2 regions of the Mesorhizobium sp. M0029 genome follow, and region 1 is predicted to be linked to the other one. Evidence: riboswitches for the same ligand, from Rfam matches in the RefSeq annotation. Region 1 holds a riboswitch; the other holds the start of a gene.
What was found. A riboswitch is a leader RNA that binds a small molecule or an ion and turns the genes downstream of it on or off. The one in region 1 is predicted to bind S-adenosylmethionine.

Region 1 (14,720 bases):
ACAACAGGATGCGCCGCATGACGGCCAGCCGCGAGCGTCGCTTGTCATTGGCCCGCACGATGATCCAGGGCGCGAACTGTTTGTGCGTGCGCTCGACCATCTGGTCGCGCGCCTTGGTGTAGTCGTCCCATTTGGTGATGCCGGCAATATCGATCGGCGAGAACTTCCAGTTCTTCAGCGGCGACCAGCGGCGGTCGTGAAACCGTTCGAGCTGGGTCTCGCGGCCGATGTTGAGCCAGAATTTGAAGAAATAGATGCCCTCATTGGAGATCATCCGCTCGAAATGCGGCGTCTCGTCGAGGAATTTTGCATGCTGTTCCGGTGTGCAGAAGCCCATCACCGGCTCGACGCCGCCGCGGTTGTACCAGGACCGGTCGAAGGTGACGAATTCGCCCGATGTCGGGAAATGGGCGACGTAGCGCTGGTAGTACCATTGCCCGACTTCGGTTGGGGTCGGCTTGGTCAGCGCCACGTTGCGCGCGGTTCGAGGATTGAGATACTGGCGCAGCACCGAGATGGTGCCGCCCTTGCCGGCGGCATCGCGCCCCTCGAACAGCGACATCACTCTGCTGCCGGTCGCCTGCAGCCAGGCCTGCGCCTTGACCAGTTCGATCTGCAGCCGCTCCAGCGTCTCGTCATACTCCTCGCTCTTCATTTTCTTGTCGTAGGGGTAGTCGCCTGCGGTCAGTTTGTGGTCCTCGATCCAGCTGGGAAGCTCGGGGTTTTCGATGTCGAACTCCCGCTCCTTGCCGTCCACCTTGATCTTCAGCGGCCCCTTTGCCGGCTCTGCGGCGGGACTTTCCTTGGCTTTTTTCATCGAGACGAACCTTTCCAGCTTGCGGACTCATGCTATGGGGGGCCTCAAACCCGGTCCAGCGGAAGTTTCGGCGGGACCGGCGCAGAAGCACGGAAAGCACGAATGGCTGACACCGGCGCAGAGCGGACAACCACGGGGCAGGCCGTCGCCGGCCGGCTGTGGAACAGCCGATGGCTGCTTGCCGCCGGTGCGATCGCCATCATGGCCGTTTATGGGTTTGCCGGTATCTCCGCCTATGTCGTCCTGGCTGCGTTGACGGTGCTGCTGGCCGCCGCGCTTCTGCCAACCGGTGGCGCCAGCCGGTCTGCTGAGACCATTACCACGGTCGAGGCGAGCGGGCTGCAGCGGCTTTCCGGCGAATATCTTGCGGCTGCCGTTGCCGATCCGCTGATCATCTTCGACCGCACCGCCACCATCGTCCACGCCAATGCCGCCGCCTATGCCGCCTTTGGCGGCATCGCGCCCGGCCTGTCGCTGTCGCTAAAATTCCGCGCGCCGGAAATGCAGGCATTGCTGGACGGCGTACTGTCGGGAGCCGTCGCCTCCGATGCCGTCGACTACACCGAGAAGCTGCCGGTGGAACGCGCCTACCGGGTCAGCGCGTCCTCGGTCGGCCACGCCACCGATCTCTATGTGCTGGTATTCAAGGACCAGAGTGAGACGCGCCGCATCGACCGCATGCGCGCTGACTTCATAGCCAATGCCAGCCACGAGTTGCGCACCCCGCTGGCTTCAATCTCGGGCTTCATCGAGACGTTGCGCGGCCCGGCCCGCAACGATCAGGCGGCGCGCGAGCAGTTCCTGCAGATCATGCAGAACCAGACCGGCCGCATGGCGCGCCTCATCGACGATCTCCTGTCGCTGTCGCGGCTTGAAATGAAGCCTTACCTGAGGCCGGGAACCGAGGTCGATCTGCGCCAGACCATCAACAGCGTCATCGATTCACTAGGCCCGCTCGCCAGCGAGAACGGCGTCGTCATCGAACGCGACTACGCCGAGGGGCCGCTCGACGTGCCCGGAGACCGCGACGAGCTGTTCCAGGTGTTCGAGAATCTCTTGGAAAACGCCTGCAAATACGGCCAGCCTGGCGGACGCGTCACGGTGTCGATCGCGCGGGGCGAGGCCGGCCCGGAACCGGGCATCGATGTCACCATCAGGGACTATGGCCCGGGCATCCCGGAAGAGCACATACCGCGCATTACCGAGCGCTTCTATCGCGTCGACGTGGAGAGCAGCCGCACGCAGAAAGGCACCGGTCTTGGCCTGTCCATCGTCAAGCATATTCTGACGCGCCACAACGCCGGGCTTTCGATCAAGTCGGAAGTTGGCAAGGGCGCGGCGTTCACGGTCCATTTGCCGGCAGGCTGAGGCGGTACTATCTGCTAACTGCCTGTTTCTTCTTTCTGTCATCCGGCTAGCGTATCAGCACAGGGTCGAGGAAAACGACTCAAAAGGCCAAAGATTTAAGGAAGGCATTTCGCCCATGCAGTCCGTACACATTGTCAGCGCCTATGACGAAGAGCTGAAATACCTGGCGAAGCGCATCGCTGCGATGGGCGGCCATGCCGAGCGCATGGTCGAGCAGGCGATCCAGGCGCTGGTCAATGCCGATCCCGGCCTCGCCCAGAAGGTCATTCGTGACGACATCGTGCTTGACGATGGCCAGCGCGAAATCGACGACAAAGCCATCGTCATCATCGCCAAGCGCCAGCCCATGGCGACGGATCTGCGCGAGATCGTCGGCGCCATCCGCATTTCGGCCGACCTCGAACGGGTCGGTGACCTCGCCAAGAACGTCGCCAAGCGTGTGGTCAGCGTCATTGACGGCCGCCAGCCGACCAGCCTGTTTCGCGGCCTCGAGGCGCTGGCCGAACTCGCTTTGACCCAGCTCAAGGAAGTGCTCGACGTCTATGCCTCGCGCTCGGTCGAGAAAATAGGCTTCGTTCGCGACCGCGACGACCAGATCGACGCCATGTACACCTCGCTGTTTCGCGAGCTTTTGACCTACATGATGGAAGATCCGCGCAACATCACGCCGTGCACGCATCTGCTGTTTTGCGCCAAGAACATCGAGCGCATCGGCGACCACGCCACCAACATTGCCGAGACGATCTACTACATCGTCACCGGCGAGCAGTTGCCGGCCGAGCGTCCAAAGGGCGACAAGACCGACAAGGTTGCCCTGCCGGCGCTGCCGGTGAAGTGATCGCGCGCCCCTCGAACGCTTAATCATATTGCGCTAAACTGCCCGGATGTTAGCGTCTCGGTTCCTGGCCAAGGCCAGGCGCTCAGGAGGCTGCGATGGAATATGTCCGAGAGTTCAAGCCGGCGCCGGCATCGTCCGGCATCATCGCGTCGAGCGTCTACACCGCCGGCAAGCGCATCGCCGACATACCGATCGAGGAAGCCGGCGAATGGGCCAAGAAGTCGGGCCATGTCGTCTGGATCGGGCTGCTCGAACCCGACCGCGAGCTTCTGCTGCGCGTCAAGGCGCAATTTCATCTGCACGAACTGGCGATCGAAGACGCCGAACATCCGCACCAGCGGCCGAAGATCGAGCAATATGGCGATGCGTTGTTCATCGTTGCCCGCACTGCACAGCTGATCGACGGACGCGTCACCTTCGGCGAGACGCATCTGTTCGTCGGCTCAGGCTATATCGTCAGCGTCAGGCATGGTCCCTCGACCTCATACGCCGCCGTGCGCCAGCACTGGGAAAGCTGTCCGCACTCACTGGCCAAGGGCGAGGATTTCGTCCTCTACGCCATCCTCGACTTCATCGTCGACAACTACATGCCGGTGCTAGAGCAGATCGAGGACGAGGTCGAGGCGATCGAGGACAGGGTGCTGCTGAAGCCGATGACCGGTCCTGACATCGAGCGGCTCTATATGCTGCGCCGCGATCTGTTGCGCCTGCGCAATGCGGCGCTGCCGCTGGTCGAGGTCTGCCGCCGGCTGACCAGCGCCGAACTGCCGCAGATCCATACCGCAATGCATCCGCTGTTTCGCGATGTCACCGACCATATCCGCACCGTGCAGGAAAAGATCGACAGCCTGCGCGAGGTTCTGGCGTTCGCTTTCGAAGCCAGCCTGCTGGTCGGCCAGAGCCAGGAAACCGCGAACACCAAGAAGCTGGCCTCATGGGCGGCGATCCTGGCGGTGCCGACGGCGCTCGCCGGCATTTACGGCATGAATTTCGACGACATGCCGGAACTGAAGATGCAATACGGCTATCCCGTCGTATTGGTCTCGATTGCGCTGATCTGCTCGTTTTTGTATTGGCGATTTCGAAAGAGTGGGTGGCTGTGATGGTAGGCAGTAGGCAGTAGGCAGTAGGCAGTAGGCAGTAGGCAGTAGGCAGTAGGCAGTAGGCAGTAGGCAGTAGGCAGTAGGCAGAATAAGGTAGCGCCTCACGAGCGCTCTCCCATTCCCTACTGCCCAGTCCCCAATCCCTATTCCTAACTACCGGCTCCTGCGCCGCTCTGAAGCCGGCTGGAACGCAACCCTTGCGTGGTACTTGCAGTAAGGTCCGGTTTCAGCCGCCTCGTTGCCGCAGAAGTTGAAGTCTTCCGACAGCGGGTCGCCATTCGGCCATTTGCAGGTGCGCTCGGTGAGATCGGTGAGCTGCAGATGCCGCGAGATCGGCACGACGACGTTTTCGACCGGGCGGATGTAGTGGCGCGGCACTGGCTCGGCGTCGAACTGCGCCTGCAGCGCGTTCGCCCCGATCGACGTCGTGACATGGCGCTGCGCGGTTGCGGCGCGCGGCACCGATTTCTGGATCGAAGATCCCTGCGTTGTCTTCTTCTGACGCGCCGGCGTCGCGGTCGAGCGTCCGCGGCCCGACAGCTTCAGCCGGTGCACCTTGCCGATGACCGCGTTGCGGCTGACCCCGCCGAGTTGTGCGGCGATCTGGCTTGCGCTCAAGCCCTCCGACCACAGTTTCCTGAGAAGTTCGACCCGCTCGTCAGTCCAGTTCATGAGACCGCGCTCCTGCTAAGTGTGCGGCAGCCGGAATCCATTCCCGACCCGGCAATCTTTGCCGGGGCAGACACCACATATATTAGGTGATTAGGTCCGCCGCACGAAATCTAGTTATTTCCCGACTACAATTACCTCATGTGTTGACTCGGTGACAAGAGTCCCAGGTGCAACACGAATCGGTTTTTTAGGTTTTCCCCAACTTGCCCGGTCGCTTATGAGCCGGCGTCTCGTCGGGAGCTTGCCGCGCGCCTCTGCGCGACGTTTTCGTTGACTTCATGGCCGAAAAACACGATAAGCCGCAAAGGCCGCCGCTTTGGCGGCTTTTTTGATTTTTCCGGTACCGGAGACGCATATAATGAGCGGTTCGGCGCTTTACGAGACCTTTGCCCGCGCCCCTTTGGCCTTCGACCATGGCGAAGGCACCTGGCTGGTTACCGACAAGGGCGAGCGATATCTCGATTTCGCTGGCGGCATCGCGGTCAATTCGTTGGGCCACAGCCATCCGCATCTGGTCTCGGCGCTGACCGAACAGGCGGCCAAGCTCTGGCACGTCTCCAATCTCTACGAGATCCCGGGGCAGGCCCGGCTCGGCGAGCGGCTGGCTGACGCCACCTTCGGCGACAAGGTGTTCTTCACCAATTCCGGCGCCGAGGCGCTCGAATGCGCGATCAAGACGGCGCGGCGCTACCAGTTCGTCAAGGGCCATCCCGAGCGCTTCCGGGTCATTACCTTCGAAGGCGCCTTCCACGGCCGCACGCTGGCGACCATCGCCGCCGGCGGCCAGTACAAATATCTCGAAGGCTTCGGCCCCAAGGTCGAAGGCTTCGACCAGGTCGGCTTCGACGACATCGACGCCGCCGAGAAGGCGATCACACCAGAGACCGCCGCGATCCTGATCGAACCGGTACAGGGCGAGGGCGGCATCCGCCCGGTGCCGACGCAATCCTTGAAGCGGCTGCGGCAGCTCTGCGACCAGCATGGCCTGCTGCTGATCTTCGATGAGGTCCAGTGCGGTATCGGTCGCACCGGAAAGCTGTTCGCGCATGAATGGACCGGCGTGACGCCAGACATCATGGCGATTGCCAAGGGCATTGGCGGCGGCTTCCCGATGGGCGCGTGCCTCGCCACCGACGACGCTGTCGTCGGCATGACGGCAGGCGTGCATGGCACCACTTTCGGCGGCAATCCGCTGGCCATGGCGGTCGGCAACGCTGTGCTCGACGTCGTGCTGGAAGACGGCTTCCTCGAAGACGTCCAGCGCAAGGCATTGCTGATGAAGCAGGGCCTGGCGGCGGTCGCCGACGAATTTCCCGATGTCATCGAAGGCATCAGGGGCAGCGGCCTGATGCTTGGCCTCAAATGCGCCATGCCCAACACCAAGGTCAACATGGCGCTGCGCGACCAGCATCTGCTGGCGGTGCCGGCAGGCGACAACGTCATTCGTCTGCTGCCGCCGCTGACCGTCACCGACGTCGAGATCGGCGAAGCGCTCGATCGCATCCGCGCCGGCGCCAAGGGCCTGACCGACGCCATCGCCGCGGCCGCCGCGAAGTAATCCCGAGAACCATTCCCGATGAGCCTTCGCCATTTCACCGATCTTTCCGCCGTTTCCGAAGGCGATCTGCGCCTGATGCTGGACGATGCGGTGGTGCGCAAGGCGCGCCTCAAGGCCGGCGAACGGACCAAACCGCTCGAAGGCAAGGTGCTGGCCATGATCTTCGACAAGCCGTCGACGCGCACGCGCGTGTCCTTCGACGTCGGCATGCGACAGCTCGGCGGCGAGACCATCATGCTGACCGGCACCGAAATGCAGCTCGGCCGCTCCGAGACCATTGCCGACACCGCCAAGGTGCTGTCGCGCTATGTGGACGCCATCATGATCCGCACCACGTCGCATGAGCGGCTGCTCGAGCTGACCGAGAATGCCACGATTCCGGTCATCAACGGGCTGACCGACGACACCCATCCCTGTCAGCTGATGGCCGACATCATGACCTTCGAGGAGCATCGCGGTCCGGTTGCCGGCAAGACCATCGCCTGGACCGGCGACGGCAACAACGTGCTGCATTCGCTGCTCGAGGCCTCGGCGCGGTTCCGCTTCAACCTGAACGTCGCAGTGCCGGAAGGCAGCGAGCCGGCGCAGAAGCACATCGACTGGTCGAAGACCAATGGCGGCAAGCTGCACTTCACCCGCTCGCCCGAAGAGGCCGTCGACCAGGCCGACTGCATCGTCACCGACTGCTGGGTGTCGATGGGCCAGGAACACCGCGCCCGCGGCCATAATGTCTTCTCGCCCTATCAGGTCAATGCGGCGCTGATGGCGAGGGCCAAGCCCGACGCCCTGTTCATGCACTGCCTGCCGGCGCATCGCGGCGAGGAAGTCACCGACGAGGTCATCGACGGTCCGCATTCGGTGGTCTTCGACGAAGCCGAGAACCGGCTCCACGCCCAGAAGGCGGTTTTGGCCTGGTGTCTGGGCGCTTGATCTCCAGGCGCTTGATCTCCAAGCGCTTGATCCGGGGCGGCGCGATGCCTATTTGCGCCCCATCACGCAAATCAAGCGCGTTTGGACGCATGCACCCCTCCGGGCCGCATGGCCGCGCCCTGGAGCTTTGTCATGTTGGAAACGCATCAAGTGACTGAACATCACCCCAAACTCGGCGAGTTCGGCTATGCCGGCGACGATCATGTCGTACCCTTCGAGGTCGGCCCGCTCGACGTGCGCGGCCGCACCGTGCAACTCGGGCCGATGCTCGACGCCATCCTCAACCGTCACGACTATCCCGAGCCGGTCGCCCGCCTGCTCGCGGAAGCCTGTGTGCTGACGGTGCTGCTCGGCACCTCGCTCAAATTCGAAGGCAAGTTCATCCTGCAGACCCGCACCGACGGCCCGGTCGACATGCTGGTCGCGGATTTCTGCACGCCTTCGGCATTGCGCGCCTATGCGCGTTTCGACGCCGACCGGCTGGAGGCCCTGGTGGCCGCAGGCCAGACCTCGCAGCAGACGCTGCTGGGCAGCGGCGTTTTGGCGCTGACCATCGACCAGGGCGCGCACACGCAGCGCTATCAGGGCATCGTCCAGCTCGACGGCGAGACGCTGGAAGACGCCGCGCGCACCTATTTCCGCCAGTCGGAGCAGATCCCGACCGACCTCAGGCTATCGGTGGCCAAGCTGCTGACGCCCGGCCCCGGCGGTGCGCGCGAGCAGTGGCGCGCCGGCGGTATCCTGGCGCAGTTCCTGCCGCAGTCGCCCGAGCGCATGCGCGTGCCCGACATTCCGGGCGGCGACGGCGATCCGCGTGACGTGACGCAGGAGCCGGCCGACAATTCGTGGCGCGAGCTGGTGGCGCTGCTCGGCACCATCGAGCCGACCGAGCTGATCGACCCGACCATCGGCGCCGAGCGGCTGCTCTACAGGCTGTTCCACGAACATGGCGTGCGCGTCTTCGGCGGCGTGCCGGTCGCCGACCAATGTTCCTGCTCAAGGGACAAGATACGCGGCATCCTCGAGGGGTTTTCCGCGCAGGAGATCAAGGACAGCACCGAAGATGGCGGCATCCACGTCGCCTGCGAGTTCTGCTCGAAGCAGTACGACTTCGACCCGGCGGAATTCGCAGCTCAGTGAAGTCTTTTCCTTCTCCCCGTTCACGGGGAGAAGGTGCCCGAAGGGCGGATGAGGGGCAGCGCGAACTTTGGTGAATAACCGCGCATAGCCTACGTCATGTGCGTGGAAGATAACCTCATGAATCTGGCGCTGCCCTCATCGCCCTGCCGGGCATTTCTCCCCGTATAGTGGCGGGGAGAAAACCCTAATTCACCGTCCGCCGCGTCCCCGGCAGATCCAGCGAAAACGCCGGAATATCGACGTCGAACGTCTCGCCCTTTTTGTTGCGCATGGTGTAGTGGCCGACCATGAAGCCGGACGGCGTCGATAGCGGGCAGCCTGACGTGTATTGATAGCTGTCGCCGGGATTGAGCTCAGGCTGGTCGCCGACCACGCCGGCGCCGCGCACTTCCTCGACCCGGCCGCTGCCGTCGGTGATGTGCCAGTAACGCGACATAAGCTGCACGAAATCGTCCGACTGATTGTCGATCGTCACCTGGTAGCCCCAGACATAACGGTTCTCCGCCGGGTCCGAGCGGTCCTCCAGGTAGAACGGTCTGACCTGCACTTCGATGTTGCGCGTGACGGCGCGATACATGGGCTGCTCCGGTTGCGCGGCAAGGAACATTTGTCGCGCTATGCGGTTTGATACGCGCAGAGCGGCATGTCCTGCCAGCCTCAAAGCGCAGGTGCCGACAAACAATGTCATTTAAGTGACACATGACAATGTTGGTGTGCGCAAACCTTGCCGGCGACTCAAGGCCCATCTGACGAAGCAGCCGCGAGCGGCCTTTCCGGAGTGACCAGATCTCGATGGAACCAGCTCTCACAGCCGCTTTCGCTTCCTCCGCTTTGCTTCTTTCCAATCTCGCCAGCATCCTGCTTGCTTCGTCGAAGCTGAAAGCGCGTCGCCTTATCCCTCCGCCGTCCGGCGAGCAGCCACCGGTCTCGATCGTCGTGCCGTCGCGCGGCGTGGAGCCGTTCACACAAGAGACGCTGCAGCGAGCCTTCTCGCTCGACTGGCCGCGCTACGAACTGATCTTCTGCGTCGCTCACGCCGACGATCCCGTCGTCAAACTGATAAACAGGGCGATCGTCCTGTTTCCCAACGTGCCGGCCCGGCTGCTGATCGGCGACGACCGCGTCAGCAGCAACCCGAAGCTCAACAACTGCGTCAAGGGCTGGGAAGCGGCGCGCTATCATTGGGTTATTCTGGCGGATTCCAACGTGCTGATGCCAAGGGATTACGTCCAGCACCTGATGGCAGCCTGGCGGACCAATACCGGGCTTATCTGCTCGACGCCGATCGGCTCTCGGCCGGATGGCTTTTGGGCCGAGGTCGAATGCGCGTTCCTCAACACGCTGCAGGCGCGCTGGCAATATGCCGGCGAGGCGCTTGGCCTCGGCTTTGCCCAGGGCAAGAGCATGCTGTGGAACAAGCCGATGCTCGATACCAATGGCGGTATCCGCGCGCTGGCCGCCGAGATCGCCGAGGATGCTGCTGCGACCAAGCTGGTCAACGGACTGGGCCTGCGCGTCAATCTCGTTGCCTCGCCTTTCGAGCAACCACTGGGGCAGCGCCGACTTGCCGACATCTGGTCGCGTCAGGCGCGCTGGGCGCGGTTGCGCCGCGTCACCTTCCCGCTGTTTTTCGCACCCGAGATCCTGACCGGCGTCGCCGTGCCGTTGGCGTTGGCGCTGGTGGCGGCAGCAAGTGCCGGCGTCAGCCTGCCGGCCACGGTGTTGGCCGTGCTGGCGGCGGCCTACATTCCCGAATGCGCGCTGGCCGCGGCCAAGGGCTGGCACCTGTCGCTGCGCATGGTCCCGGCGATGATGGTCCGCGACATGATGCTTCCCGCCATCTGGGCGCGCGGCTGGCTGAGCGGCGCCGTCGACTGGCGCGGCAACACCATGATCATCGGCACCAAGGCAGCCGAGCTGGAAGAGGCTTCGTCGGGAGCGTGACGCCTCGCGGCCTACCCGGCTGCCTTCAGCGCCTGCGCAACGTCCTCCAGCAGATCGTCCGTGTCCTCAAGGCCGACCGACAGCCTGAGCGTTCCCGGCCCGATGCCGAGCTCGGCGCGAGCTTCGTCGCTGAGGTTCTTGTGCGTGGTGGTCGCCGGATGGGTGATCAGGCTCTTGGCGTCGCCGAGATTGTTGGAGATCAGCACGATGTCGAGCGCGTTCTGCAAGGCGAAGGCCGCCTGCTTGCCGCCCTTGACGTCGAGGCAGATCAGCGTCGATCCGCCTGTCATCTGCTTCTTGACGATGTCGGCCTGCGGGTGGTCGGCGCGGCCGGGATAGATGACGCGGGCGATTTCCGGCCGTCCTGCCAGGAAATCCGCGATCTTGGCCGCGCTTTCCGTCTGCTGGCGCACCCGAACCGGCAGCGTCTCCAGGCCCTTGAGCAGCGTCCAGGCGTTGAACGGCGACAGGCTCGGGCCGGTGTGGCGGAAATAGTCGTGCAAATTCTCGTCGATCCATTTCTTGTCCGACAGGATGATGCCGCCGAGACAGCGTCCCTGGCCGTCAATGTGCTTGGTCGCGGAGTAGACGACGATATGGGCGCCGAGCTGCAAGGGCTTCTGCTGCAAGGGCGTGGCAAAGACATTGTCGACGATCAGCCTGGCGCCGATCGAGGTGGCGAGCGCCGCCACCGCTGCGATGTCGACCACTTCCAGCGTCGGATTGGTCGGGCTTTCCAGGAAGAACAGTTTCGTGTTCGGCCGCACCGCCTTTTCCCAGTTGGCGATGTCGGTGCCGTCGACCAGCGTTGCCTCGATGCCGTATTTCGGCGCCAGCGTCTCCACCACCCAGCGGCAGGAGCCGAACAGCGCGCGCGCCGCAACGATATGGTCGCCGGCCTTGGCGCTGCACAGGAGCGCTGCCGTCACCGCCGCCATGCCGGACGCCGTTGCGCGCGCATCTTCGGCACCCTCCAGCGCGCACATGCGCTTTTCGAACATGTCGACGGTAGGGTTGGCATAGCGCGAATAGATGAAGCCCGGCTCCTCGCCCTTGAAACGGGCTTCCGCGGCCTGCGCCGTTTCATAGACATAGCCTTGGGTGAGATACATCGCTTCCGACGTCTCGCCGAACTGGGAACGCAGTGTTCCCCCGTGCACGAGTGCGGTCTGAGGCTTCCAGTTACGCTTCTTGGTGCTCATCGCTTTTGTTCCAGACACAAAAAAACCGGCCGCGAAAGTCGCAACCGGTCCATATGGCCTTGCGGCCCGACGGTCCTTTAGCGACTTGTTTAACGTGGCTGCAAGCCGACCGGCCAAATCACCACGGGATAACGACCCTTTAGACCTCACCTGCGCTTGCGTCAATTGCCGGCTTCATTAAGAGGTTTGTACCAGACAGGTTCCGCAATAATATCCAGCGGTTTTGCGGCAAGAACCTGCCACAAAGAGACCGACCTTGGAGCGGAGCCAGCCTTTTGCGGCAGACAGGCATTCTTCCCGATCAGGACATTTCCGCGCTGTTTCAGTCCGGCGCGCTGAAGTCGCCGCGCGCGCTCGATGTCGACCAGGTGCAGCCGGCGAGCCTCGATCTGAGGCTCGGCGACAAGGCTTTTCGCGTGCGCGCCTCCTTCCTGCCGGGTCCCGATCATCTGGTGGCCGACAAGCTTCACCGGCTGAAATTGCATGAGTTCAGTCTCGCCGAGGGCGCGGTGCTGGAAACCGGCTGCGTCTACATCGTGCCGCTGCTCGAAAGCCTGGCGCTGCCCGCAAACGTGTCGGCCTCGGCCAACCCGAAGAGCTCGACAGGCCGGCTCGACATCTTCACCCGGGTGATGACCGATCGCGGCCATGAGTTCGACAAGATCGCCGCCGGCTATCACGGACCGCTTTATCTTGAAGTCAGTCCGCGCACCTTCCCGATCGTCGTACGCGCTGGATCGAGACTGTCGCAGATCCGCTTTCGCACCGGCAACGCGCTGTTGTCGGAGGCAGAGCTGAACGAATTGCACCGCGCCGAGATGCTGGTGGCGACCGAGCCGCCCAACATTTCCGGCGGCGGCATTGCGCTGTCGATCGATCTTGACGGCGACCAGAACGGCCTGGTCGGCTATCGCGGCAAGCATCACACCGGCTTGATCGATGTCGACAAGCGCGCCGCCCAGGATGCCGCCGATTTCTGGGAGCCGCTCTATAAGAGCGGCGCCGGCGAACTGGTGCTCGACCCGGACGAGTTCTACATCCTGGTCAGCCGCGAAGCCGTGCACGTGCCGCCGCTCTACGCCGCCGAGATGACGCCCTTCGATCCGCTGGTTGGCGAATTCCGTGTTCACTATGCCGGCTTCTTCGATCCGGGCTTCGGCCATTCGGCCTCAGGCGGCACCGGCAGCCGGGCGGTGCTCGAAGTGCGCAGCCACGAAGTGCCGTTCATCCTCGACCACGGCCAGATCGTCGGCCGGCTGGTCTACGAACACATGCTGCAGCGGCCGCAGGCGCTTTACGGCACCGATCTCGGCTCGAACTACCAGGCGCAAGGCCTCAAGCTCTCCAAGCATTTCCGCCCCGCCGGCTGAACCTTCGATCACCGTCAGGCAAAATACTTGCCTGCGCTGCCTCACCATGCTTGGCTGCCTTTCGGTGGCCGGCAAGAGAACGGCGCGCAAGGGGAACCAAAATGCAGATTTCAAGATGGATCATATCGGCAGCGGGCGCTGCCATGCTGGTGATATCGGCCGGCTCGCTGGCTGAGGCGCAGGAGAAATTGAAGATCGGCACCGAGGGCGCTTATCCGCCCTTCAACACCATCACCGCGGACGGCAAGATCGAGGGCTTCGACATCGACATTGCCAATGCGCTGTGTGCGCAGATGAAGGTCGAGTGCGAGATCGTCACCCAGGACTGGGACGGCATCATCCCGGCGCTGCAGGCGAAAAAGTTCGACGCCATCATCGCCTCGATGAGCATCACCGAGGAGCGCAAGAAACAGGTCGCCTTCACCAACAAATACTACACGACGCCGCTGGCGCTGGTGGCGCCCAAGGACAGCGACCTCACTTCCACCGAACCGGCAGCCCTTGCCGGCAAGACGGTGGGCGCGCAGGCCTCGACCACCCAGGCCGACTATGCGCAGGACGCCTATGGCAAGGCCGGCGCCGAGGCGAAACTCTACCCCACCCAGGAAGAGGCGATCACCGACTTGCAGAACGGCCGTCTCGACGCCGTCATCTCCGACAAGTTCGTGCTGATGGACTGGCTGAAGAAGGCGAGCGACGGCTGCTGCAAGCTTGTCGGTGACGTCAAGGGCACCGAGACGCAAGCCGGCATCGCTGTCCGCCTGGAGGACACGGCACTTCGCGACAAGCTCAACGCGGCGATAGACGCCATCGTCGCCGACGGCACTTACAAGAAGATCCAGGCCAAGTATTTCGATTTCGATATTTATTGAGGTTGGAACTGCCAATCTCCCCCCTTGAGGGGGAGATGGCCGGCAGGCCAGAGGGGGTCGCTGCGCATAGAATGCCAGCGCCTCTCAGCCGCGGAAGACTTTAGCGCTCCACGCGCAACGACCCCCTCTGTCGCCTTCGGCGACATCTCCCCCTCAAGGGGGGAGATTACGCTCTCAAAGCGCCTTCACCGCCACCGTCACCGGCTGCTCAATCTCCAGCGGGTTGCGCAGCGGCAGGCCGAAATCCCCGGCCTCGATCTCGAACACGTCGCCAGCCTGAGTCTTGATGCCGTCGGCAAAGGACAGCGTCGCCGTGCCGAACATGTGCACATGCACGTCGCCCGGCTGGCGGAAGGCCGAATATTTGAAGTGGTGATGTTCGAGATTGGCGATTGTGTGCGACATGTTCGCTTCGCCCGACAGGAACGGCTTTTCCCACAGCAAATTGCTGTCGCGATAGATTCGCGATGAGCCCCTGACGTCGGCCGGCAGGTCGCCGATCAGGATTTCCGGCCCGAACGAGGCGTTGCGCAGTTTGGAATGTGCCAGAAACAGATAGTTCACCCGCTCGGTAACATGATCGGAAAACTCGTTCGACAGCGTGAAGCCGACGCGGAACGGCGCGCCGTCGTCGCCGATGACATAGATGCCGGCGATTTCCGGCTCCTCGCCGGCGTCCTGCGCAAAGGCCGGCGACATCAGTGCGGCGCCCGGCGCCACCGCCATGGTGCCGTTGCCCTTGTAGAACCATTCCGGCTGCACGCCGGTCTGGCCCTTGGCCGGCTTGCCGCCTTCGAGCCCCATGCGGAACATCTTCATGGAATCGGTAAGCTGCTCCTCGCCGCCATCGCTGAGCTTCTTGTGCATGGAATCGCGCGTCGCCGCCGAGCCGAGATGGGTCAGGCC
Region 2 (14,720 bases), on a different contig from region 1:
GCCATCCATTTCCGGCATGCGGATATCGGAGACGACGAGGTCGTAACCGCCGCCTGCAGCACTGACCATCGCCAGCCCCTGCGCGCCGTCGGCGGCGATATCGATCGAGTGCCCGGCGCGTTCGAGCGCGCGGGCGGCGAGGGTGCGGACGGACTCATCGTCCTCGACGATCAGAAGCTTTGCCATGGGCCGGAATTTGGCGGGCAAAAGTTGACTTTTTCTGAAAATTTGAAGCGTCGGGGGCCTTTTCTCAGGCATCGCCTTTGACGACACCGACAAACGGCAGTTCGCGAAAAGCGTGAGCGACGTCCATGCCGTAGCCGACGACGAAGTAATCGGGACAGTCGAAGCCGACATAGTCGGCGTTCAGCTCCGTCTGGCGGCGCATGCGCTTGTCCAGCAGCACCGCGATGGCGCAGCTTTTGGCGCCCCGCGACAGCATCAGGTTGCGGGTGAAGGACAGCGTCTTGCCGGATTCCAGGATATCATCGATCAGCAGCACGTCGCGGCCGGCGACCTCATTGTCGATGTCGCGCAGCACCCTCACCTCGCCGCTGGTGGTGCCGGCGCCATAGCTGGAAATGAAGATGAACTCGACCTCGGGCGACAGCCCGACATCGTGCATGGCGCGGATCAAATCGGCGGCGAAGATGAACGAGCCCTTCAGCACCGAAATCACCAGCAGGTCGTGATAGTCGTGCTCGGCGATCTCCTTGGCGAGTTCGAGATTGCGCCGCGCGATCGCGGACGCCGAAAAGAGGACCTCGATGTCCCTGCCGCGCACAACTGGCATCAACAACCTTTCCAGAGAAACCGACTAGCCGGCGAAGGTGACCGCCACGGCCTTGACGCCGTTTCTAGGCACATCGAGGCGGCTGGAAAAGCCGAATCTTTCGCCGGGCGCCAGAGAACGGTTGGATGTCCCCAGAGTATAGCGGGTGATGCGGCTGTCATTGCCGGTGACACGTATCTCCAGCGGCGGCAATTGTCCCGCCTTCAAACCGTCATTGACGGCCTCGCCATCCACGAACAGCACCGGGGTGGATCCCGAGGCGTCGACACGCGAGGTGACGCCGGCAATGCTGAGTACGGCGCCCGCCGGCTGTTCGACTGTCCAGAACGGCGTCTGGCGCACCAGCGCGTGGCCACCCGAGACCCAGAAGGCGGCAAGGGCCGCACCGATGCCGGCAATCCAGAAGATCGGCCCGCCACGCGATGCCGGCCGCCCGGCTGACGCATCTGATTTGCGCAGCATCTCCATGCCTTCGATCGACGGCGTCGCGATGTCGCGCGCCGGCGTCGGCATGGCTTCTATCAGTGGGATCAGCTGCGGCAGCACCTCATAATCCGCATCGACGATGTCGGTCGCCACAGGACGAGATTCCGGTGCGACACTTGTCCCGGTCATGATTTCGCCGGAAACCGGGCGCGCGGTTCGTTGCTCAGCCATCATGGCCCCGCTGTTGCCTCTTCGTTTCTTTTGCGTAAATGGAAATGGTTAACGCTTCCCCACCGGAACCCTTGTGACGCACTCAAAAACAGCGAAAATTAACCGACGGTTAACCATGGCGGCCGATGGTCGTTGGACAGAAAGGGCTGGCACGCCGCCGCCACACACCTCAGGTCGTCGCACGTGATCCGCTTCGAAAATGTCGGCCTCCGCTATGGCATGGGTCCGGAAATCCTCCGCGACATCTCCCTGCACATTCCGGAGAGCTCCTTCCAGTTCCTGAGCGGGCCTTCCGGCGCCGGCAAGACGACGCTGCTGCGCCTTCTGTTCATGTCGCTGAAGCCGACACGCGGGCTGATCACCATCTTCGGCAAGGACCGCTCGCGCATCTCGCGCGCTGAACTGCCGCATCTCAGGCGCCGCATCGGCGTGGTGTTCCAGGATTTCCGCCTGCTCGACCACATGACCACCTATGAGAATGTCGCTCTGCCGCTGCGCGTGCGCGGCCGCGAGGAAGCGAGCTACCGCACCGACGTCACCGAACTTTTGAAATGGGTTGGCCTGGGCGAGCGCATGCATGTGCTGCCGCCGGTCCTTTCGGGTGGCGAAAAGCAGCGCGCGGCAATCGCCCGGGCCTTGATCGAACAGCCCGAAATCCTGCTTGCAGACGAGCCGACCGGCAATGTCGACCCGCCACTGGCACGCCGGCTGCTCAGGCTGTTCATCGAGCTCAACCGGCTCGGCACCGCGGTGGTGATCGCCACTCACGATCTCGGCCTGATGGAACAGGTCGACGCGCGCCGCATGATCCTGGCCGGCGGAAGGCTGGATATTTATGACTGAAGTATCGGCCGAACAGCTGCATGAAGACGCCGCCGAGCCCGCGACGACGACGCAGCGCGTCCAGCGCCGCATGGCGCCGATCGTGCCGGCGCAGAATATCGCCGGCCGCGCCTTGGTGCTGGTCATCGCCATCATGACCTTCCTGTCTTGCCTGACTTTCGGCGCCGTCACGCTGGTGCGCGACACTGCCTCGGTCTGGGAAAACCAGATCTCGCGCGAGGCGACGATTCAGATCAAGCCGGTCGACGGCCACGACATGGAGGCAGCCCTTGCCCAGGCCTCGCAGATCGTCGGCGAATTCCCCGGCGTGAAGGAAACCCGGATCATCGATCGCGACGCGACCGCGCGCCTTTTGGAGCCATGGCTGGGCTCGGGCCTGAATATCGACGAATTGCCGGTGCCGCGCCTGATCATCGTCACCATCGACGAGACCAGCCCGCCCGACTTTAGCGCCATCCGTGCGGCGCTCACGCCCAAGCTGCCGAGTGCTTCGCTCGACGATCACCGTACATGGGTCGACCGGCTGGTCGCCATGGCCCGCACCACGGTCACCATCGGCATCGCCGTGCTGGTCCTGATGCTGTCGGCGACGGTGCTGACCGTAGTGTTTGCGACGCGCGGCGCTATGGCGGGTAACGGCCATATCATCGAAGTGCTGCATTTCGTCGGCGCCGAGGCGCGCTTCATCGCGCGTGAATTCCGCTGGCATTTCCTGGTCACCGGCATGAAGGGTGCGGCCGCCGGCGGCGCAGCCGCGATCCTGGTTTTCATCGTCTTTTCCTGGTGGTCGTCGCGCAACATGGCAACGCCGCAGGCCGACCAGGCCACCGCTTTGTTCGGCAATTTCGCCATCGGATCGGCAGGCTATCTCGGCGTCGGGCTGATGGTGCTGGTGATCGGCGGACTGACGGCGGCGACCTCGCACGCCACCGTCGTCGCCTATCTCAGCGACATCGATGTCCGCCAGCCGGATGCGGGGTGACCCGTGAGGGCAGAAGCGAAAACAGTTCGGGGGCAAGGACAGGAATGGAAGGGACGATCACGGATCGAAAACCGACGTAACGCAATGTGCGCTTTTTTCCTTACCAAAAAGGCATTTCAGGATTAACCATAGGATGATGAACGCGCGGGAGTCGACCGGAACGGCTGGACAGATGCCAGTGGTGCGTTTGCGTGTGCGTACCGGGCTGGGCCGTTTGCGCACCGCCCTGCGTCTCGCCTCCCTCTGTCTACTGCTGCTGGTGGCCCTGTTTGCCGGTGGCTTCGGCTGGTTCGCCAGCAAGGTCAGCCACATGACGACCCCGACCAACCCGGCCAAGGCCGATGCGATCATCGTCTTGACCGGCGGTCAGGCCCGCCTCGACGCAGCACTCGATCTGCTTGCCTCCGGCAAGGGCGAGCGGCTGCTGATCTCAGGCGTGCATCCCTCTGCCAGCCGCCGCCAATTGCAGGCTGCTACCGGCGGCGACAAGGCGCTGTTTTCCTGCTGTGTCGACATCGACCGCGCCGCGCTCGACACGATCGGCAATGCCGAGGAAAGCGCTAAATGGGTGGAGAGCCACGCCTATGGCAGCGTCATCCTCGTCACCAACAATTACCACATGCCGCGCAGCCTGCTCGAGATGGGCCGCCTGCTGCATGGCGCCAGGCTTGAACCCTATCCGGTGGTCAACACCAATCTGGACAATGGCGACTGGCTGACCAAGCCGGAAGCGCTACGCGTGCTTCTGACCGAATACAGCAAATACCTGCTGGCGCTGGCGCGCGGCGTCGTCCCGGTCCGCCAGACCGCCGACAGCGTCGCTCTGGCCGAGGTTTCGACCGCCAAGGACTAAAGCAATTCCAGGAAAAGTGTGTAGCGGTTTTCCCGGGAAAAGCACGTACCCTTTCCCCTGGGAATTGCGTCCAAACAGACGACTCTGACGGCGCTCGATTACCCCTTGGCCGTGCCGTCTTCCGCGCCACGCAGCCGCGCAATCTCCTGTTCGAGGCTTTCAATCCGCTTGTCGCGTTCGGCGAGTGCGGCCGCGACATCGGCGGCCTCGAATCGCTGCGGAATGTGTTGCGGGCAATTGGCATCCCAGGCCGAGACGGTGAACAAGATGACCTGCTCGGGGCGCGCCTTGTAGTCCTGCGGCATCAGCCTTGCCAGAAGCTCGGCATCGTCCTCGACGACGCGCGCCGTGCCCCAGATCTTGACGCGCTGGCGATGCGCATAGTCGATCAGGAACAGGAATGCCTGGTTGTTGTCGGCGAGATTCCCCTGCGTGATGAACTGCCTGTTCCCGGAGAAATCGGCAAAGCCGATGGTCTTCTCGTCCAGCACCTTGAGGAAGCCGGCTGGCCCGCCGCGATGCTGGATATAGGGCTGACCCTCGCCATTTGCCGTCGAAAGGAAGACGCTGGTCTGCGCCGCGATGAAGTCGGCGAGGTCGGGCGTCATATGGACGCGCCATCCGCTGCGCTCCTCGGCGCTGGCATAGCCCTTGCGCGAACCTTTGCGGGTCTGGATCGCCTTGACCGTCGGCGTGAAGGCGACATCGCTGGTGAAAGTATGAGCATTCATGGAAGCCTCCGCGAGGCCGAAACACGGCCATTGTACGCGAAGAGGTAGGTCCTTCCATGTTTTGGATGTAGATGGCATAGTTGCAAGCTATCCTTCCAATTTCCGGAAGACACTATGGATCGTCTCGAAGCCATGTCGCTGTTCGTCGCCGCGGTGGAAGCGGGCAGCCTTTCCGCTGCCGGCCGCCATTTCGGCATTCCACTGGCAACGGTCAGCCGCAAGGTTTCCGACCTCGAGAAGCACCTTCAGGCGCGCCTGCTGAACCGTTCGACCCGGCAGCTCACGCTGACCGATGCCGGCCAGGCCTATCTCGCCGCCTGCCGCCGCATCCTCGGCGAGGTCGGCGAAGCCGAACGCACCGCTGCCGGCGAATACAGCACGCCGACCGGCGACCTGTTCATCACCGCGCCGGTCGTCTTTGGTCGCCTGCACGTGCTGCCTGTCGTCACCGAATTCCTGGCGGCTTATCCTCAAGTCAACATTCGCCTGACGCTGGCTGACCGGATAACCCAACTGGCGGAGGAACATCTCGACCTTGCCATCCGCATCGGCGAGCTTGCGCCTTCGAGCCTCATTGCCATCCGCGTCGGCGCGATCCGTCGCGTCGTGTGCGCCAGCCCCGCCTATATCGCCGCGCATGGCATGCCGCGGACGCCGGACGATCTGGCCGCGCATGAATGCATCAGTTTCGAAGGGCCTGCAGCGCTCGCCAGTTGGAGCTTTGCCGGCGACAAGGGCGAACTGATCGTGCCGATCCGCTCACGGCTGCGCGTCAACACGGCGGAAGCTGCAATCGATGCCGCGATTGCAGGCGCCGGGATGACGCGGGTGCTCTCCTACCAGATCGCGGACGCAGTACGTTCCGGCGTGCTCGTCCCGGTCTTGCGACCCTTCGAGCCGCAGCCGTGGCCGGTGAGCCTCGTCCATGCCGGCCAAGGCCTGCTGGCGGTGAAACTCAGGGCGTTCCTCGATTTCGCCGCTCCGCGGCTGAAGCAGCGGCTATTGCAGGCGACGTGGTGAGTTGAGACTGGCTTGGGTCAGTGGCGAGCCGGCCTATGTCAGGCATTGCGGCGTTTCCTTTTTGCCCGCGCTTGGTGTAACCAACGCACACCTCCTCAACGGGCCCTTCCCCGCATGCTCTATATCCGCTCGCTGGCGTTCAACTTAGTCTTCTATGTCAATCTGATCGTCCAGATGGTCCTCTGGACCCCTTACTACTTCCTCTCGCCACGCCATCGCGCCTGGTTCGTGCCGAAATTCTGGTCGCGCACCAGCCTGTGGCTCTACGACAAGATCGCCGGCACCAGGAGCGACATCACCGGCGTCCAGAACCTGCCGGAGGGCTCTTTCATCCTGGCGCCGAAACACCAGTCGTTTTGGGACGCGATCGCTTTCTTTCCGTTCCTCCACGACCCGCTTTATATCCTGAAGCGCGAGCTGACCTGGATCCCCTTCTTCGGCTGGTACATCCTGAAGATGCGGATGATCCCGGTTCACCGCGGCAGCCGCTCCAAGGCGTTGAAGCAGGTCGTTGCATCGACAAAGCAGGAGATGGGGCGCAATCCGCGCCAGCTGATTATCTACCCCGAAGGCACGCGCCGAGCGCCAGGCGACGAGCCGGCTTACAAATACGGCATTGTCGAGCTCTATACGCAGCTTGGCGTCCCGGTGGTGCCGGTCGCCCATGTCGCCGGCCTCTACTGGCCGCGCCGCAAATTCCTGCGCTTTCCCGGTACCATCAAGGCCCGCTTCCTGCCGCCGATTCCGCCCGGGCTCGGCAAGGACGAATTCATGGACCGGCTGATCGGCGATACGGAAGCCGCCTGCGACCAGTTGCTGATCGAGGCATCGCAGGCTCCTAACCCGCCGCAAATGCCGCCGACGGCGGTCAAGCGGCTGGCCGAACTCGCCGCGGCCGCCAAAGCAATTCCAGGAAAAGTGTGAGCGGTTTTTCCGTCCTGAATTGCGCCAAAACAAAAAAGACCAAAGCTTGATCTCTTCTGCGGGCCGGCTCAAGGCCACGCCGCCAGCGCCGTGGTCAGCACCAGCGTCGCCGCGAAGGCCAGATTGATGATCCGCGACGCCAGCGGCTGGCGCAGGGTGCGGGCGAAGGCCGCGCCGGCCAGCAGCCACAGCATATGGATGGCTACGATCAGCAGGGTGAGAACCGCCAGCCTGGCCGGGATGCCGAGAGCATCGGCGCCGGCTGCGGTCGCGGAGCCAGCAAGGACCGCAGCAATCGCCACATAGGCTTTCGGGTTGGCAACGGCGAGCAGGAAGCCGCCGAGGAAGGTCGGCAGAACCGCGCTGCTGTCACGCGCGGCCAGCGGCGGCGCTGTCGCTATTCTGTAGGCGAGGTAGAGAATATAGGCGGCGGAAGCGACCGCCAGCACTGGCGCTACGCCCGGCATCGAGGTGAGGATAGCCTTGATGCCGGTGGCCACGACCAGCAGCACCGCGACCGTGCCTAAAATGATCCCCGATGTGTAGTGAAGCGAATTGCGCAGGCCGAAGGCGGCCCCTATCGCCGTGACGCTGATCGTCGCCGGGCCAGGACTGCCCATGACGACGGTTGCCGCCAGCACCAGCGCCAGCAATTGCTGCCAGGGCTGCGCCTGCGAAAGAATGTCTGCGGCCATGCTGCCTCTTCTCCACAATAATGGAGAACAGTGTGGCAAGGCAGACAGCCGTCGTCTTGAACGATCGTGCCGAACCTGCGCGGCTAGGCGCTGGCCTTGTCCAGCGCCACGAGATCCTCCGCGCTGAGCTTCAGCGATGCGGCGCGCACCAGGCTGTCGACCTGGTCCAGCGTCGTGGCGCTGGCGATCGGCGCGGTGATGCCGGGCTGCGCCATCACCCAGGCGAGTGCTACTTCCGCCTGCTTGGCCGAATGGCGCGCCGCCACAGTGTCGAGTGCGGCCAGAATGCGCATGCCGCGCGCATTGAGATAAACCTTCACGCCGCCGCCGCGTTCACTTTTGCCGAGATCGGCCTCGCTACGGTATTTGCCGCTCAAAAACCCCTTGGCGAGGCTGAAATAGGTGATGACGCCGATATCCTCGGCCACGCACAGATCATGCAGCGGCCCGTCGAAGGATGAGCGGTCGTAGACATTGTATTCCGGCTGCAGCACGCTGTAGCGCGGCAGCCCGCGCAGGCTGGCAACATCGAGCGCGGCGCGCAGCAGGCCGGCGTCGAGATTCGAGGCGCCGATATGGCGGACCTTGCCGGCAGCGAGCAGCTTCTGGTAGGCGCCGAGCGTCTCTTCGTAAGGCGTGGTCGGGTCCGGCCAGTGCGACAAATAGAGGTCGATCACATCGGTCTGCAGCCGCTCAAGCGACGCCTCGACCGCCCTTTCGATATGGGCAGCGGACAGATCCTTCTTGCCTTGTCCCATATCCGAGCCGACTTTGGTGATGACGATGATGTTGTCACGGTTGCCGCGGCTTTTCATCCATTTGCCGATGATGGTCTCGGACTCGCCGCCCGCGTGGCCCGGCACCCAGCGCGAATAGGCATCGGCCGTATCGATAGCGTTGAGGCCGGCGTCGCCGAACCGGTCGAGCAGGTCGAAGGAGGTCTTCTCGTCCGCGGTCCAGCCGAAGACATTGCCGCCCAGGACCAGCGGCGCGATGGAAAGGTCGGTTTGACCGAGACGGCGTTTTTGCAAGACGGGGCTCCGTGGGCTGGCGGCGGGCGACCCGAATGCTTCGGGCCGCAGCTAAGCTAGGTCTCGCCGCGCCGAGGTCAAAGGCCTCAGCCAATTTTCCCAGCGGGCCATCGCTTCACAAAGGCGCGAGCGCTTCGCCTGCAGGCTCGCCGTGGTCTACCGGCTCACGAGGCGATCCGCTTCGCCACCTCTTCCAGCCAGTGGTCGCTGATACCCAGCGCCGCGAGATGCTGCAGCGTGTTGAGCACATAGTCCTCGTTGTTTCCGGACTGGCCGACGGCGCCACGGATAACACCTGCCGCATGCGCGGCATCGAGCCCGCCGGCATACTGCTCATGCTGGCGGTCGACGATATAGGCGACCGCTTTCACTCTCTCTCCCGCGGCCGCACCATTCACGTCGAGACTGATATCGAGCACACGCTCGAGATAGACGCTGGTCACCAATTCGCGCTCGCGCAGATAGGTCAGCACCTCATCGCGCAGCTCGCCGGGCACGCGAAACGCCAGCCCGATGCAGGAGCCGCCACGGTCGAGGCCTAGCACCAGGCCCGGCCGCTGGCGCGTGCCGCGATGCACGAAGGAATAGACGCACAGCGACCGGCGGTAGCCGTAAAGCCGCGCGCGCCGTGTCTCGACATGGGCGAATCCCGGTCGCCAGATCAGCGAGCCGTAGCCAAAAACCCAAAAATCGCCCATATCGCCAAGCCTGATTGCACGAGAGTGACGCCGCCGCATCGGAATCGGTGCTCTTCTGTTCTTTTTGCTTGTTGCGTAAGCCACAGTCCACCCGCAACACGCCCGCGTTAATGAAAGCCGCAGCATGACGTCAAGTGACGAGCGTCCGTCGAAGTTTCGCCACCGGCTGATGTGGCTCGCTGCCTTGGTCGTTATGCTGTTCGGCGCCTACAGCGCGGTCTGGTTCTACGTCGCCGGTCGCGTCAGCAGCGAAGCCGACAAGGCGGTGGCCTCGCTCAAGGACAAAGGCATCGAGGCCGGCTGCGCCAACCTCACCGTCAGCGGCTACCCCCTGCGTTTTGCCATCTCCTGTGACAATCTGGCTTACGAGGACGACGCCAGAAACGTTGCCGCCTCGGCAGGCAGCTTCAACTTCGTTGCAGAACTCATCCGGCCTTTGTCGCCTGCCGCCGAGTTGCGTGGGCCACTGCGGACCTCGGTGCCCGGGATGGCGCCGCTATGGATCGATTGGGACAATCTGCAGGCGAATGCCAAGCTCTCCTGGCCCTTGCCACGCAGCATTTCGCTGCAGGCCGAGAGCTTGTCCGGCCAGACCGATCCGGCCGACGACACCGACCCGGTTTCACTGTTCAGCGCCGGAACGGCGGCGGGCGAGTTGCGGCCGGACGGTCAGGACCTTGGCTATACCGGAAGCTTCACCGATCTTGAGATCGACGCCGACGCGATCGGCGGGCGCGTGCTGCCGCCGCTCGACGGCAGCGGCGACGCGACGCTGAAGAACGGCGTCGCGCTGATGAAGACGCAGGCCAGGAGCCTGCGCGGCCAGGCGGTCGGCATCCACAAGCTCGATCTGTCGTCGGGAACCGCGCGCATCACCGTCTCCGGCCCGGTGTCGGTCGACGCCAACGGCCTGGTCAATGCCGACCTGACGATCAAGCTGCAGGATCCCAAAGCCGTGGCGGCAATCCTCGCCACCGCAGTCCCCGAGCAGAAGAGCCAGATCGAGCAAGGCTTTGCCGGTCTGGCGCTGCTCGGCGACGAACCGTCGATGCCGCTCAAGGTGGTGAAGGGCAAGGCCTCGCTCGGCTTCATTCCGCTGGGCAAGATCAAGCCGCTCGATTAGAGCAATTCCAGGAAAAGTGTGAGCGGTTTTCCGTCCGGAATTGCGTTAAAACAAAGAGATAGAGCATGATCGCAAAGAGCGGGAATGGCTTTTGAAGAGAGATCATGCTCGAGCAAGCCGACGCATGAACCGACCGGTGAAACTGCTGAGCGTTGGCGCGCTGACGCTGGATACCATCCTGCGCGTCGAAACCCTGCCCACGCATCAGGGCAAGTTCATCGCCTCGGACGGCATCCAGATCGCCTCGGGCATGGCGACAAGTGCTGCCTGCGCCGCCCGCCGTCTCGGCGCCGAGGTGTTCCTGTGGGCAAGTGCAGGTGACGATGCCGTCGGCGACCAATTGCTGGCCGGCATCGAGGCCGAGGGCGTCGATTGCGGCTTTGTCCGCCGCGTCGAAGGCGCCCGCTCGGCGCTGGCCGCGATCCTGGTCGACGCTCATGGCGAGCGCATCATCGTGCCCTTCTACGACCCAAAGGCGCAGGCCGACCCCGAGGCGGTGCCTGTCGCCGATCTTTCCGGCTTCGATGCCGTGCTGGTCGATGTGCGCTGGCCGGGCGCCGCCGCTCTTGCCTTGACCGCCGCGCGCAGCGCCGGCCGTCCCGCCATCCTCGACGCCGACACGGCCACGCTCGAAGTGCTGGAGCGTCTGCTGCCATTGGCCTCGCACGTCGTCGCTTCGGAGACGGCGGCACGCATTGTCTGCGGCCACGCGCTGGACCCCGAAACCGCCTGTGCCGACCTCGCCAGCCGCACCGATGCCTTCGTGGCGGTGACCGGCGGCGCCGCGGGAAGCTGGTGGCATGACCGGTCCGCCGGATGCGTGCGCCACATCGCGGCGCCGAAGATCAAGGCGGTCGACACGCTTGCCGCCGGCGACGTGTTTCACGGTGCCTTTGCCGTCGGGCTTGCCGAAGCCATGCCTATCGAGCAGGCCTTGCGCTTTGCCAGTGCTGCCGCCGCGCTCAAATGCCAACGCTTCGGCGGCCGGCTGGGAGCGCCAAACAGGGCCGACACAATGGCCATGCTCGAAGCGACGTGGCCCGCTTGAGGGAACTTAGCTCTTCGCCGGATGTTCCACCGCCTGGCGGCCAAAATCCGGCACGTCGATGTCCTGGCCGGCCTCGATGATCGAACGGCGAACGGCCCGGGTGCGGGTGAACAGGTCGAACAGCTTGTCGCCGTCGCCCCAGCGGATCGCCCGCTGCAGCGAGGCGAGGTCCTCCGAAAAGCGCGCCAGCATTTCCAGGATGGCATCCTTGTTGTGCAGGCACACGTCGCGCCACATGGTCGGGTCGGAGGCGGCCAGACGGGTGAAGTCGCGGAAACCGGAAGCCGAATATTTGATCACTTCCGACTTGGTCACCGATTCCAGATCGTCGGCCGTGCCGACGATGTTGTAGGCAATGATGTGCGGAAGATGCGAAACGATGGCCAGCGTCATGTCATGATGCTGCGGGTCCATCGTGTCGATGTTGGAGCCGCAGCGCCGCCAGAATTCCGACAGCTTTTCCAGCGCGGCCGGATCGGTTCCCGGCAGCGGCGTGAAGATGCACCAGCGGTTTTCGAACAGGTCGGCGAAACCCGCATCCGGGCCCGATTTCTCCGTACCTGCCAGCGGGTGCCCCGGAATAAAGTGCACGCCGTCCGGTACATAGGGCTGCATTTGCGCAATGACCGAGGCCTTGGTCGAACCGACATCGGTGAGGATGGCGCCCTTTTTCAGCGCCGGCGCGATCTCTTGCGCCACCTCGCCCGACGATCCCACTGGCACCGAGACGATGATCAGGTCGGCATTGCGGACCGCTTCCCTGGCGTCGGTGGTGTAGCTCTCGCCAAGACCGAGCTCCTTCGCCCGTGCCAGCGTGGTCGGGCTGCGCGTCGCGATGGCGACATGGCGGGCCAGGCCCTCGCGGCGGATGATGCGGGCCAGCGACGAGCCAATCAGGCCGATGCCGACCAGCGCGATCTTTTCAAACATCGGTGAAGTCATTGTTTCAGCTTTTCAGGAATGTCGTGAGGGCATCGATGACGCCGCGATTGGCTTCTTCGGTGCCGACGCTCATGCGCAGCGCATTGGGAAAGCCATAGCCGGTAACGCGCCGCAATATATAGCCGCGCTGGGTGAGGTAGTCGTCCGCCGCCTCAGCCGAATGCCTCTTGTCGTCGGGAAAGTGGATGAGGACGAAATTGCCGACGCTGGGCGTCACGCGCAGCCCAAGCTCCGTCAGCTCTTCATTCAGCCAGGTAAGCCAGGTCTCGTTGTGCAACGAACTGCGCTCGACATGGGCGCGGTCGCGGATGGCGGCAATGCCGGCCTCGATCGCTGTTGCGTTAACGTTGAAAGGGCCGCGGATACGGTTGATGGCATCGACGATGTGCAGTGGGCCATACATCCAGCCGATGCGCGCGCCGCCAAGGCCGAGCTTGGAGAAGGTGCGGGTCATGACCACATTCTGTGCGCTGCCCGCCAGCTCGATGCCGGCCTCGTAGTCATTGCGCCTGACATATTCGGCATAGGCCGCGTCGAGCACCAGAAGCACGTTGCCCGGGAGCGTGGAATGCAGGCGGCGGACCTCCTGGAACGGCAGATAGGTGCCGGTCGGATTGTTGGGATTGGCGAGGAAGATGATTTTGGTCCGCGGCGTCACCGCGGCCAGGATCGCGTCGACGTCGGCGCGCTCCTCGGTTTCCTTCACAGCAACCGGCTTGGCCCCCGCCGACTGAATGTAGATCTTGTAGACCATGAAGGCATGTTCGGTAAAAATCGCCTCATCGCCTGGCGCCAGATAGGTCTGCGCCAGCAGGCCCAAAATCTCGTCGGAACCGTTGGAGCAGATGATGTTTGCCGGGTTGAGGCCATGCACCTCGGCGATCGCCTCGCGCAGCCGGCGGGCGGTGCCGTCGGGATAGACATCGAGCTTGCCAGCCACTTCGCGCGCGGCCTCGATCGCCTTCGGCGACGGGCCGAGCGGGTTCTCGTTCGACGACAATTTATGGACCTTGGCAACGCCGGCCGGTGCCGTGCTCTTGCCCGGCACATAGGCGTCGATGTCCATAATGCCCGCGCGGGGCGTCGGTCGTGCCTTGTCCGCTGTCTTGTCCATGTCGCAAATCCATCGAGAATGCCTCCGTCCGGAGGCCGCAGCGGAAATACAAGCCGTAGCCGCGAATGTCGAGAGGCGGGCAATAGCTGGCCGTTGACGCCGGGCCGCACGAGTTCTAGAAGAACGCAACAGTTCCGTGGTGATTTGGCCGGTCGGCTTGCAGCCACGTTAAACAACTCGCTAAAGGGCCGTTTGCGTGACGTAACCGGCTTTGCGATCGCATTGCCGGTTTTTTATTGCCTGACGGCGGGCAAGGAGAGTCACATGGCCGCGCTCCGCGCTACAAAAACCAACAACGAGGCCGACAACCCGTCGAGCCCTGTGTTGCGTTTTGGCCCTGACAAGCCGCTGAAGCTTGACGCCGGCACGCTTTTGTCGCCGTTCCAGATCGCCTACCAGACATATGGCGCCCTCAACGATGCCCGCACCAACGCCATCCTGGTCTGCCACGCGCTGACCGGCGACCAGCATGTCGCCAGCACCAATCCGGTGACCGGCAAGCCCGGCTGGTGGGAAGTGCTGATCGGTCCCGGCAAGATCATCGACACCAACCGCTTCTTCGTCATTTGCTCCAACGTCATCGGCGGCTGCCTCGGCTCCACCGGTCCGGCCTCGACCAATCCCGCCACCGGCAAGCCCTACGGCCTCGACCTGCCAATCATCACCATCCGCGACATGGTGCGGGCGCAACTGATGCTGGTCGACCATTTCGGCATCGAAAAGCTGTTTTGCGTGCTCGGCGGCTCGATGGGCGGCATGCAGGTGCTGGAATGGGCGTCATGCTATTCCGAGCGCGTCTTCTCGGCCCTGCCGATCGCCACAGGCGCACGCCATTCCTCGCAGAACATCGCCTTCCACGAGGTCGGCCGCCAGGCTGTCATGGCTGATCCGGACTGGCATGGCGGCAAATATTTCGAGCACGGCAAGCGCCCGGAAAAGGGGCTCGCCGTGGCGCGCATGGCCGCCCACATCACCTATCTGTCGGAAGCCGCCCTGCATCGGAAATTCGGCCGCAATCTGCAGGACCGCGAAGCGCTGACCTTCGGTTTCGACGCAGATTTCCAGATCGAAAGCTATCTGCGCCACCAGGGCATGACATTCGTCGACCGCTTCGACGCCAACTCCTACCTCTACATGACCCGTTCGATGGATTATTTCGACCTCGCAGCCGACCATGGCGGCCGGTTGGCAGATGCCTTTGCCGGGACCAAGACCCGCTTCTGCCTGGTGTCCTTCACCTCGGACTGGCTGTTCCCGACCGAGGAG

Region 2: it holds a riboswitch for S-adenosylmethionine, as region 1 does, so the genes downstream of both, metX (homoserine O-acetyltransferase MetX) here and NKJ76_RS10020 (O-succinylhomoserine sulfhydrylase) in region 1, are expected to answer to the same signal.

What each region holds. Positions count from the first base shown of each region.
Region 1 covers NZ_JAMYVF010000004.1:383,498-398,217, forward strand. The annotation lists gene ppk2 (polyphosphate kinase 2) at 1-817, opposite strand, end outside; gene NKJ76_RS09975 (ATP-binding protein) at 920-2,185, shown strand; gene phoU (phosphate signaling complex protein PhoU) at 2,301-3,023, shown strand; gene NKJ76_RS09985 (magnesium and cobalt transport protein CorA) at 3,119-4,126, shown strand; gene NKJ76_RS09990 (GcrA family cell cycle regulator) at 4,280-4,798, opposite strand; gene NKJ76_RS09995 (aspartate aminotransferase family protein) at 5,157-6,356, shown strand; gene argF (ornithine carbamoyltransferase) at 6,375-7,286, shown strand; gene NKJ76_RS10005 (Hsp33 family molecular chaperone) at 7,395-8,426, shown strand; gene apaG (Co2+/Mg2+ efflux facilitator ApaG/CorD) at 8,611-9,003, opposite strand; gene NKJ76_RS10015 (ceramide glucosyltransferase) at 9,219-10,370, shown strand; gene NKJ76_RS10020 (O-succinylhomoserine sulfhydrylase) at 10,382-11,572, opposite strand; SAM riboswitch at 11,630-11,707, opposite strand; gene NKJ76_RS10025 (2'-deoxycytidine 5'-triphosphate deaminase) at 11,848-12,942, shown strand; gene NKJ76_RS10030 (ABC transporter substrate-binding protein) at 13,044-13,814, shown strand; gene araD1 (AraD1 family protein) at 13,989-14,720, opposite strand, start outside.
Region 2 covers NZ_JAMYVF010000003.1:35,049-49,768, reverse strand. The annotation lists gene NKJ76_RS06280 (response regulator) at 1-186, opposite strand, end outside; gene hpt (hypoxanthine phosphoribosyltransferase) at 251-793, opposite strand; gene NKJ76_RS06270 (hypothetical protein) at 818-1,453, opposite strand; gene ftsE (cell division ATP-binding protein FtsE) at 1,634-2,293, shown strand; gene NKJ76_RS06260 (cell division protein FtsX) at 2,286-3,275, shown strand; gene NKJ76_RS06255 (YdcF family protein) at 3,409-4,128, shown strand; gene NKJ76_RS06250 (pyridoxamine 5'-phosphate oxidase family protein) at 4,227-4,859, opposite strand; gene NKJ76_RS06245 (LysR family transcriptional regulator) at 4,974-5,879, shown strand; gene NKJ76_RS06240 (lysophospholipid acyltransferase family protein) at 5,994-6,803, shown strand; gene NKJ76_RS06235 (LysE family translocator) at 6,872-7,498, opposite strand; gene NKJ76_RS06230 (aldo/keto reductase) at 7,582-8,529, opposite strand; gene NKJ76_RS06225 (gamma-glutamylcyclotransferase) at 8,694-9,227, opposite strand; gene NKJ76_RS06220 (DUF2125 domain-containing protein) at 9,352-10,350, shown strand; gene NKJ76_RS06215 (sugar kinase) at 10,475-11,398, shown strand; gene NKJ76_RS06210 (prephenate/arogenate dehydrogenase family protein) at 11,405-12,340, opposite strand; gene hisC (histidinol-phosphate transaminase) at 12,345-13,454, opposite strand; SAM riboswitch at 13,581-13,658, shown strand; gene metX (homoserine O-acetyltransferase MetX) at 13,719-14,720, shown strand, end outside.